Regions from separate parts of the Shinella sp. GW835-FHT14H05 genome, predicted to be linked through region 1. Evidence: predicted binding sites of a transcription regulator. Region 1 holds the regulator's gene; the other holds the start of a gene.
What was found. The regulator PhoB, encoded in region 1, activates phosphate uptake and scavenging genes when phosphate is short. The targets are predictions, from matches to a motif close to TGTCATNNANCTGTCAT.
Positions count from the first base shown of each region.

Region 2: a site for PhoB is predicted at 1,854-1,870, ahead of AC1Q6Z_RS06720 (UDP-2,3-diacylglucosamine diphosphatase). Genes of this name have one in related genera too.

Region 1 covers NZ_JBXAFY010000004.1:78,769-83,456, forward strand. The annotation lists gene AC1Q6Z_RS14940 (aspartate aminotransferase family protein) at 1-1,021, opposite strand, end outside; gene AC1Q6Z_RS14945 (GcrA family cell cycle regulator) at 1,446-1,985, shown strand; gene phoB (phosphate regulon transcriptional regulator PhoB) at 2,120-2,803, opposite strand; gene phoU (phosphate signaling complex protein PhoU) at 2,818-3,546, opposite strand; gene pstB (phosphate ABC transporter ATP-binding protein PstB) at 3,598-4,413, opposite strand; gene pstA (phosphate ABC transporter permease PstA) at 4,427-4,688, opposite strand, start outside.
Region 2 covers NZ_JBXAFY010000001.1:1,367,251-1,371,938, reverse strand. The annotation lists gene AC1Q6Z_RS06725 (MFS transporter) at 1-817, opposite strand, end outside; gene AC1Q6Z_RS06720 (UDP-2,3-diacylglucosamine diphosphatase) at 939-1,775, opposite strand; gene AC1Q6Z_RS06715 (NADP-dependent malic enzyme) at 2,011-4,323, shown strand; gene AC1Q6Z_RS06710 (winged helix-turn-helix transcriptional regulator) at 4,341-4,688, opposite strand, start outside.

The sequences.
Region 1 (4,688 bases):
TCGGAATCCTCGCCTTGATACCGAGCATCAGGCCCTCGCCGCGGATATCCTCGATGATCTCGGGGAAGCGATCCTTCAGCGCCGCGAGGCCCTGGCGGAAAACGAGCGCCACGTCGCGCACATGGTCGAGGAAGCCCTCTTCCAGCACGACATCGAGCACCGCGTTGCCGACCGCCATGGCGAGCGGATTGCCGCCATAGGTGGAGCCATGCGTGCCGGCGACCATGCCGGCGGCCGCTTCGTTCGTGGCAAGGCAGGCGCCGAGCGGGAAACCGCCGCCGATGCCCTTGGCGACCGCCATGATATCCGGCGTGACCCCCGACCATTCATGGGCGAACAGACGCCCGGTGCGGCCGACGCCGGACTGAACCTCGTCGAGCACCAGCAGCAGGCCGTATTCGTCGCAGAGCTGGCGCAGCTCCTGCATGAATTCCTTCGGCACCGGGCGGATGCCGCCCTCGCCCTGCACCGGCTCGATCAGGATCGCCGCCGTCTCCTCCGTGATCGCATCCTTGACGGCGGTGATGTCGCCGAAGGGAACCTGGAGGAAGCCGGGGGCCTTGGGGCCGAAGCCTTCGAGGTACTTTTCCTGGCCGCCGGCGGCGATCGTCGCGAGCGTGCGGCCGTGGAAGGCGCCTTCGAAGGTGATGATGTGGAACTTGCCGGGATGGCCCTTGGCGAAATGATAGCGGCGCGCCGTCTTGATCGCGCATTCCAGCGCTTCCGCGCCGGAATTGGTGAAGAACACCTTGTCGGCGAAGGTCGCTTCCGTCAGGCGCCGACCGAGGCTTTCCTGGCCCGGAACCTCATAGAGGTTCGACAGGTGCCAGACCTTGTCGGCCTGGTCCTTCAGAGCGGCGACGAGATGCGGATGCGCGTGGCCCAGCGAATTGACGGCGACGCCGGCGGCGAAGTCGAGATATCGCTCGCCATCCTCGGCGATCAGCCAGACGCCCTCCCCGCGCGTGAACCGGAGCGGTGCACGCATATAGGTTTCATAGAGCGGCGCGGCATCGGCCATGGCGCGGATCCTCCGAAAAAGAGATGCGGAAAAACGTGAACGCGGCTTGACTTTTCCAGGCTCCAGAAAAATCAAAAGCCGCCTTTCGGCGGCATGCGGCACTATCGGCATTTCAGGCCGGGATGTCAACAAATCGCACCCCGAAATAGTGCTGAACCTCCCGCAAGGTAAGGATTCACGCCACGCGCGGAAGGTGTCGCTATCGAGTCACACCCAGCCAGCAAGTTGGGGAAAACTCGGAAATCGATTCGCCCGGATTCCTGCGACTCTTGTCACAGAGTCCCCCAAACTCTAGGTTAAAGACCAATTACTAGACTGCATGCGGCGGAACTAGTCACCAAAAGAGTTAGGGCGTTCAAATTCCGGACCCGTCCGGAACGCGATGAGGGATTCCCGCATTGCGAGCGTCGAGCGGAGACGAGAGATGAACTGGACAGACGAGCGGGTCGAGAAACTCAAGAAGCTCTGGAGCGAGGGCCTGAGCGCGAGCCAGATCGCGGCACAGCTCGGCGGCGTCAGCCGCAACGCGGTCATCGGCAAGGTGCACCGGCTGAACCTTCCGGGCCGCGCCAAGGCCGGCGGCACGCAGAGCGCGTCGCGTCCCAAGCGCCCGGTGCCGGCAGCCCCGCGCCCCGCGACAACCTTCCAGGCCCGCGCCGTGACCGCCCGCTCCGTCGTGCGCCCGGCCGGCAACACCATTACCAAGGAAGAGGTCGAGACGGATTTCGAGACGCAGCGCGAGCAGCTTCCGGTTCCGTCCAACGGCAACAGCGTGGTCGTGCCCATGTCGCGCCGGCTCGAGCTGACGCAGCTCACCGAGCGCACCTGCAAATGGCCGATCGGCGACCCGCTGAACGACGACTTCCACTTCTGCGGCAACGAGTCCCCGGACAACTCGCCCTACTGCACCTACCACCAGCGCCTCGCCTACCAGCCCTCGGCCGAGCGCCGCCGGATGCGGTGATCTTTTCCACGACAGCACATGCGATGCGGACCCGAAAGGGTCCGTTTTCGTTTGTGGTGCAGGGCCGGACCACACTCCGAAACGCAAACAGGCCCCGAAGGGCCCATTTTCGTCCTTGGGAGGAAAGGGGTCGCTTAGGCTTCCAGCGAATAGCCTGCGCCGCGGACCGTGCGGATGACGTCCTGCATGTTTGCGAAGTTGAGCGCCTTGCGCAGGCGGCCGACATGCACGTCGACCGTGCGTTCGTCGACATAGATGTCGTGGCCCCAGACGCCATCGAGAAGCTGCGAGCGCGAGAAGACGCGGCCAGGCGAGGTCATCAGGAATTCCAGCAGTCGGAATTCCGTCGGGCCGAGGCGGACTTCGCGGGTGCGGCGATGCACCCGATGCGTCTCGCGGTCGAGCTCGATATCGCCGCAGCGCAGCACCGTCGAGACGACTTCCGGCCGGGCCCGGCGCAGCATGGCGCGCACGCGGGCGACGAGCTCAGGCGTCGAGAACGGCTTGACGACATAGTCGTCGGCGCCGGTGGCGAGCCCGCGCACGCGCTCGCTTTCCTCACCGCGTGCCGTCAGCATGATGATCGGCAGGCGTTCGGTCTCCGGCCGCTGGCGCAGCCGCCGGCACAGTTCGATGCCCGAAACGCCCGGCAGCATCCAGTCGAGGATGAGGAGGTCCGGCATGCGCTCCTGCAAGCGCACTTCGGCCTCGTCACCGGAGAGGATCGTATCGACCTCGAAACCTTCGGCTTCGAGGTTGTAGCGCAGGAGGACGCTTAGCGCCTCCTCGTCTTCCACGACGGCGATTCTGGGCACCATGGAGGCAAAACTCCTTACTCGGAGGCTTCAGTGACGTCGGCAGTGACCACTGACGTCGAGGTGTCGTCCTTCGGGCGTTCGCCTTCGGGCTGCGAGCCGGTCGCCATGTAGTAGATGGTTTCCGCGATGTTTGTCGCATGGTCGCCGATGCGCTCGATGTTCTTGGCGCAGAACAGGAGGTGGGTGCAGGGCGTGATGTTGCGCGGATCTTCCATCATGTAGGTGAGGAGTTCGCGGAACAGCGAGGTGTAGATCGCGTCGATCTCGTCGTCGCGCTCGCGGATCGCCTTGGCCTTCTCCACCGAGCGGGTGGCGTAGACGTCGAGCACTTCCTTGAGCTGGATCAGCGTCAGTTCGGCGAGGTGCTCCAGGCCGCGGGTGAGCTTGCGGGGCATGCCCGAGCTCTGCACGGCGATGACGCGCTTGGCGGTGTTCTTGCCGAGGTCGCCGACGCGCTCCAGTTCGGCCGCGATGCGGATCGCGCCCATGATTTCGCGCAGGTCCGCAGCCACCGGCTGGCGCTTGGCGATCGTGACGATCGCCTTCTCGTTGATCTGGCGCTCGGCGGTGTCGAGGATGACGTCTTCCGAGATCACCTTCTGCGCCAGCGCACCATCGGTGGTGACGAGCGCACGGACGGAATCCGCCACCATCTGCTCGGCCGTGCCACCCATTTCGGAGATGCGGCGGGAGAGGTACTTCAGTTCTTCGTCATAAATCGAGACAATATGGGTCGATGACATGGTTGTGTCCTTAATGCGCTCGGATTTTCAGGGGGTTCGGCGACGATGGCGTCAGCCGAAGCGGCCCATGATGTAGTCCTGCGTGCGCTGGTCATCCGGGTTGGTGAACATCTTGTCGGTGTCGTTCTCCTCGACGAGGTTGCCGAGGTGGAACATGGCGGTGCGCTGCGAAACGCGGGCCGCCTGCTGCATCGAGTGCGTCACGATGACGATCGTGAAGTTGGCGCGCAGCTCGTGGATCAGTTCCTCGACCTTTGCGGTCGCGATCGGGTCGAGCGCCGAGCAGGGTTCGTCCATCAGGATGACTTCCGGGCTGACGGCGACGGCGCGTGCGATGCACAGGCGCTGCTGCTGACCGCCGGAGAGGCCGGTGCCGCCTTCCAGCAGACGGTCCTTCACCTCGTTCCACAGGCCGGCCTTCTGCAGGCTCGACTCGACGATGGCGTCCATGTCGGCCTTCGCCTTGGCGAGGCCGTGGATGCGCGGGCCGTAGGCAACGTTCTCGTAGATCGACTTCGGGAACGGGTTCGGCTTCTGGAACACCATGCCGACGCGGGCGCGCAGTTCGACGACGTCGATGTTCGGATCGTAGATATCGTCCGTGTCGAGCGTGATGCGGCCGGTGACGCGGCAGCCTTCGATCGTGTCGTTCATGCGGTTCAGCGTGCGCAGGAACGTCGACTTGCCGCAGCCCGACGGGCCGATGAGGGCCGTCACGGTGTTCTGGCGGACGTTGAGGTTCACGTCATAGAGGGCACGCTTGTCGCCGTAGTAGACCGAAACGTCCTTGCCGATCATCTTGTAGGAAATGTCGTTCATTTTCTTGTCCAGCGCTTTCTCGACTGCTGCTTCTGACATCATGTTCATCTGTTTGGTCCTTCTACCAACGCCGCTCGAAGCGGCGGCGCAACAGGATGGCGCCAACATTCATGAGGATGAGGAAGACGAGGAGGAGGATGATAGCACCCGATGTGCGCTCCACGAAGGCGCGCTCCGCCTCATTCGCCCACATGTAGATCTGCACCGGCAGCGCCGTTGCGGGTTCGAGCGGCGTCGACGGAATATCGGCGACGAAGGCAACCATGCCGATGAGCAGCAGCGGCGCGGTTTCGCCGAGCGCGTGGGCGAGACCGATGATGGTG
Region 2 (4,688 bases), on a different contig from region 1:
GGACGGCAAAGAGGAAGAAAACCACCTCCGCCAGCACGCCGGCGCTCCACAGGATGCCGACGTCCACGCCGCTGAAACCCATCTTCTGCCAGTAGATCGCCGAAAAGGCGAAGAGCATGGCGTGGCTGGCATTGACGAGGGAGACGCCAATCAGCATGAGCTGCACATCCCTTTGGCGCAGCGTGCTCGTTCGCGGCACTTCGGCAATCGCAGTGATGGGCGAAGGCCGGCGTGGCTTGCCGATCCTGGGGGCGATCACTGCGCCGAGCACCGTCAGCACGAAGGCGGCCGCCATCGCCGGCAGCACCATGGCGCCGCCATAGAGCCCGGCAAGCCAGCCGCCGATCATCGTCGCGACGATGAACGCGAGCGAGCCCCAGAGCCGCATCTTGCCATAATCGAAATTCCAGCGCCGTACGCCGGACAGCATGATCGCCTCGGTGATCGGCACATAGGGTGAATAGACAGCACCTTGCAGCGTGTAGAGCAGCAGCACCGGCCAGAAGGAGCCGGTTGCAAAGAGCGCGATCGCGGTTGCAAGCGAAAGCAGCGCCGACCAGATCAGCACGATCGAGCGCTCGCCGATGCGGTCCGCGATGATGCCGGCCACCGGCGCAGTAAAGACGCGCACGAACAGCGGCACGGCAAGCACGATGCCGATCTGGAAATCGCTCATCGACAGGGTTTCGAGCCAGACCGGAAAGAACGGCAGCGCAATGCCGTTGACCATCATCGGCGCACAGAAAACGAGGGCGATGCGCGCGGCGAAGAACGGCGGCGCGCCTGAGGTCACGGTAAACCCGGAAGGGGCAGTCATTGGCGGGAAACCTGCGTTGGGAGACGCTCCGGGCTCTAGCACGCCGATGTACGTACGCCAATCCGCTATTTCTACCGGACGCCATTGCCGCCGAAATCGGCGGCAATACGGGAAGGCTGCGTCAGGCGGCTTCCGCCCCGGCAGGCTCGATGGCGCCGATGTCGCGCGAGGCGAGCGCGACCGGCACGGTCGAGGTTGAAATCTTCTGCCAGGTGATCAGTTCCATCTCGCCGTCATGGTGCTCGGCGATCGCCGTGCAGCTTTCCACCCAATCGCCGCTGTTGATGTAGCGGATGCCGTCGATCTCGGTGATGACGGCATGGTGGATGTGGCCGCAGATCACGCCATCGGCATTGTTGCGCCGTGCTTCTTCGGCCACCACCTTCTGGAACTCGCCGATGAAGTTGACGGCGGATTTCACCTGCTGCTTGGCCCAGGAGGAGAACGACCAGTAGGGCAGCCCGAGCCTGCGGCGCACCGCGGCAAAGACGACGTTGATGGCGATGGCGGCGTCATAGGCCCAGTCGCCGAGATAGGCGACAACGCGGGCGTGGCGCACCACGACGTCGAACTCGTCGCCATGCAGCACGAGGTAGCGCTTGCCATCCGCACCTTCATGGATGATGCGCTGCGCCACCTCGACGCCGCCGAAATGCGTGCCGGGGAATTCGCGCAGGAATTCGTCGTGGTTGCCGGGGATGTAGATGATGCGCGTGCCCTTGCGCGCCTTGCGCAGGAACTTCTGCGTGACGTCGTTGAAGGCCTGCGGCCAGTACCAGTTGCGCTTGAGGCGCCAGCCGTCGACGATGTCGCCGACGAGCACGATCGTCTCCGCTTCATGGTGACGCAGGAAATCGATCAGGAAATCCGCCTTGGCCGCTTTCGATCCCAGATGCACATCCGAGATGAACAGCGTGCGGAAATGACGGACATTCGGGTCGGCGAGGGTCGCAGTCATGCCTTGGTCTCCGGGTGGCCGGCCGCCGCAAACATCTTCATAACGGGCGGCTTTGGCTCCGTTGAAAACCAGACTCCTGTTTCAAATTGATGACACACCTATGCATTTCCGGTCCGTAAATAGGCATTGCACAGGTCGCTGATTGCGGCTTTATGGAATGTTCCGGAAACTTCACGTAGCGGCGGTTTCATGGCAGAAAGAGCCGCAACGAAAACAGCATATGACAGGGAGCACCATGAGCACGGGCGATAAATCGAGGACGCAGGACGGACCCGCAAGCGGCGATATCGATCAGCAGGCTCTCTTCTTCCACCGCCATCCCCGCCCCGGCAAGCTCGAGATCACCCCCACCAAGCCGCTCGGCAACCAGCGCGATCTGGCGCTCGCCTATTCGCCGGGCGTCGCCGCCCCCTGTCTCGCCATCCGCGACGACCCGAGCACGGCCGCCGATTACACCGCCCGCGCCAACCTCGTTGCCGTCGTCTCGAACGGCACCGCCGTGCTCGGCCTCGGCAATATCGGCCCGCTCGCCTCCAAGCCCGTGATGGAAGGCAAGGCGGTGCTCTTCAAGAAATTCGCCGGCATCGACGTCTTCGACATCGAGATCGACGCGCCGACCGTCGACGAGATGGTCAATGTCGTTTCCGCCCTGGAGCCGACCTTCGGCGGCATCAACCTGGAAGACATCAAGGCGCCGGAATGTTTCGAGGTCGAGCGCCAGTTGCGCGAGAAGATGGACATTCCCGTTTTCCACGACGACCAGCACGGCACGGCGATCATCGTCGCGGCCGCGGTGCTGAACGGCCTGGAGCTTGCCGGCAAGTCGCTGCATGAGGCGAAGATCGTCGCCTCCGGCGCAGGTGCGGCAGCGCTCGCCTGCCTCAACCAGCTCGTCGTGCTCGGCGCGAAGGTGGAAAACATCTGGGTGCACGACATCGAGGGCCTCGTCTACAAGGGCCGCGAAGCGCTGATGGACCAGTGGAAGTCCGTCTATGCGCAGGAGACGGACAAGCGCCAGCTCTCCGAATCGATCGACGGTGCCGACGTCTTCCTCGGCCTCTCCGCCGCTGGCGTGCTGAAGCCCGAACTGCTGGCCCGCATGGCCGAGCGCCCGCTCATCATGGCGCTCGCCAACCCGACGCCGGAAATCATGCCGGAAGAGGCGCGCGCCGCGCGTCCTGACGCGATGATCTGCACCGGCCGTTCGGATTTCCCCAACCAGGTCAACAACGTCCTCTGCTTCCCGTACATCTTCCGCGGCGCGCTCGATTGCGGCGCGCGCACGATCAACGAGGAGATGAAGATGGCGGCGGTGCGCGCCATCGCGGCACTCGCCCGCGAAGAGGTTTCGGACGTCGCAGCGCGCGCCTATTCCGGCGACACGCCGAGCTTCGGCCCGAACTACCTGATCCCCTCGCCCTTCGACCAGCGCCTCATCCTGCGCATCGCGCCGGCCGTGGCGCGCGCGGCGGCGGAAACCGGCGTGGCGACGCGCCCGATCACCGATTTCGACGCCTATCTCGACCAGCTCAACCGCTTCGTCTGGCGCTCCGGCTTCATCATGAAGCCGATCTTCGCCGCAGCGAAGAACGCCGCCAAGAAGCGCGTGATCTTCGCCGAAGGCGAGGACGAGCGCGTGCTGCGCGCCGCCCAGGTGCTGCTGGAGGAGGAGATCGCCAAGCCGATCCTCATCGGCCGCCCGCACATCATCGAGACGCGCCTGAAGCGTTACGGCCTGCGCGTGCGCCCGCATGTGGATTTCGAGGTGGTGAACCCGGAAGACGATCCGCGCTTCCGAGACTATGTCGACGACTATTTCCGCATCGTCGGCCGCAAGGGCGTGATCCCGGAAGCCGCCCGCACCATCGTGCGCACGAACCAGACGGTCATCGGCGCGCTCGCCGTCAAGCGCGGCGAGGCCGATGCGCTGATCTGTGGCGTCGAAGGCCGCTATGCCCGCCACATGCGCGATGTCAGCCAGATCATCGGCAAGAAGGGCGGCGTGCTGAATTTCTCCGCGCTGAGCTTGCTGATCTCGCAGCGGGGCGCGAGCTTCTTCACGGACACCTACGTCACCTGCGAGCCGACCGCCGCGGAAGTGGCGCAGATGACGGTGATGGCCGCGCAGGAAATCCGCCGCTTCGGCATCACGCCGCGCGCCGCCCTCGTTTCGCATTCGAATTTCGGTTCACGCGATTCGGAAAGCGCCTTCAAGATGCGCAAAGCCATGGCGCTCGTGCGCGACATGGACCCGACGCTGGAAGCGGACGGCGAAATGCACGGCGATGCCGCGATCTCCGAGGCGCTGCGCCAGCGCGTCATGCCGGATTCGACGCTGACGGGCGAAGCCAACCTGCTCGTCTTCCCGAACCTCGACGCCGCCAACATTGCGCTCGGCGTGGTCAAGACGATGACGGACTCGCTGCATGTCGGCCCGATCCTGCTCGGCGCCGCGCTTCCCGCCCATATCCTGTCGCCGTCCGCCACCTCGCGCGGCGTCGTCAACATGGCGGCGCTTGCCGTGGTGGAAGCCTCCTACCCGGTCTGATCGAAAACCCTTGCGCCTTACGAAACGGCCGCCGCCTCGGCGGCCGTTTTCGTTTGCGCGGCCGGGCGCGCCGCGTCGTGCGCCTCCCACCAGTCGCCAAGCGCATCGACCAGCGGCATCAGCGTGTGGCCGGCCGGCGTGAGATCGTATTCGACGCGCAGCGGATAGCCGTCGAAGACGGTGCGCTCGACGATGCCGGCCTGTTCCAGCTTGCGCAATTCGAGGGTCAGGATGCGGTGCGAGACCGTGGGATTGTCGCGGCGCAGGTCGCTGAACCGCTTCGTGCCGTCCTTCAGATAGTAGATCAAGAGCGTCGGCCAGCGGCCGCCGAGCACCTGCATGACCTCCTCGATCGGGCAACGGGA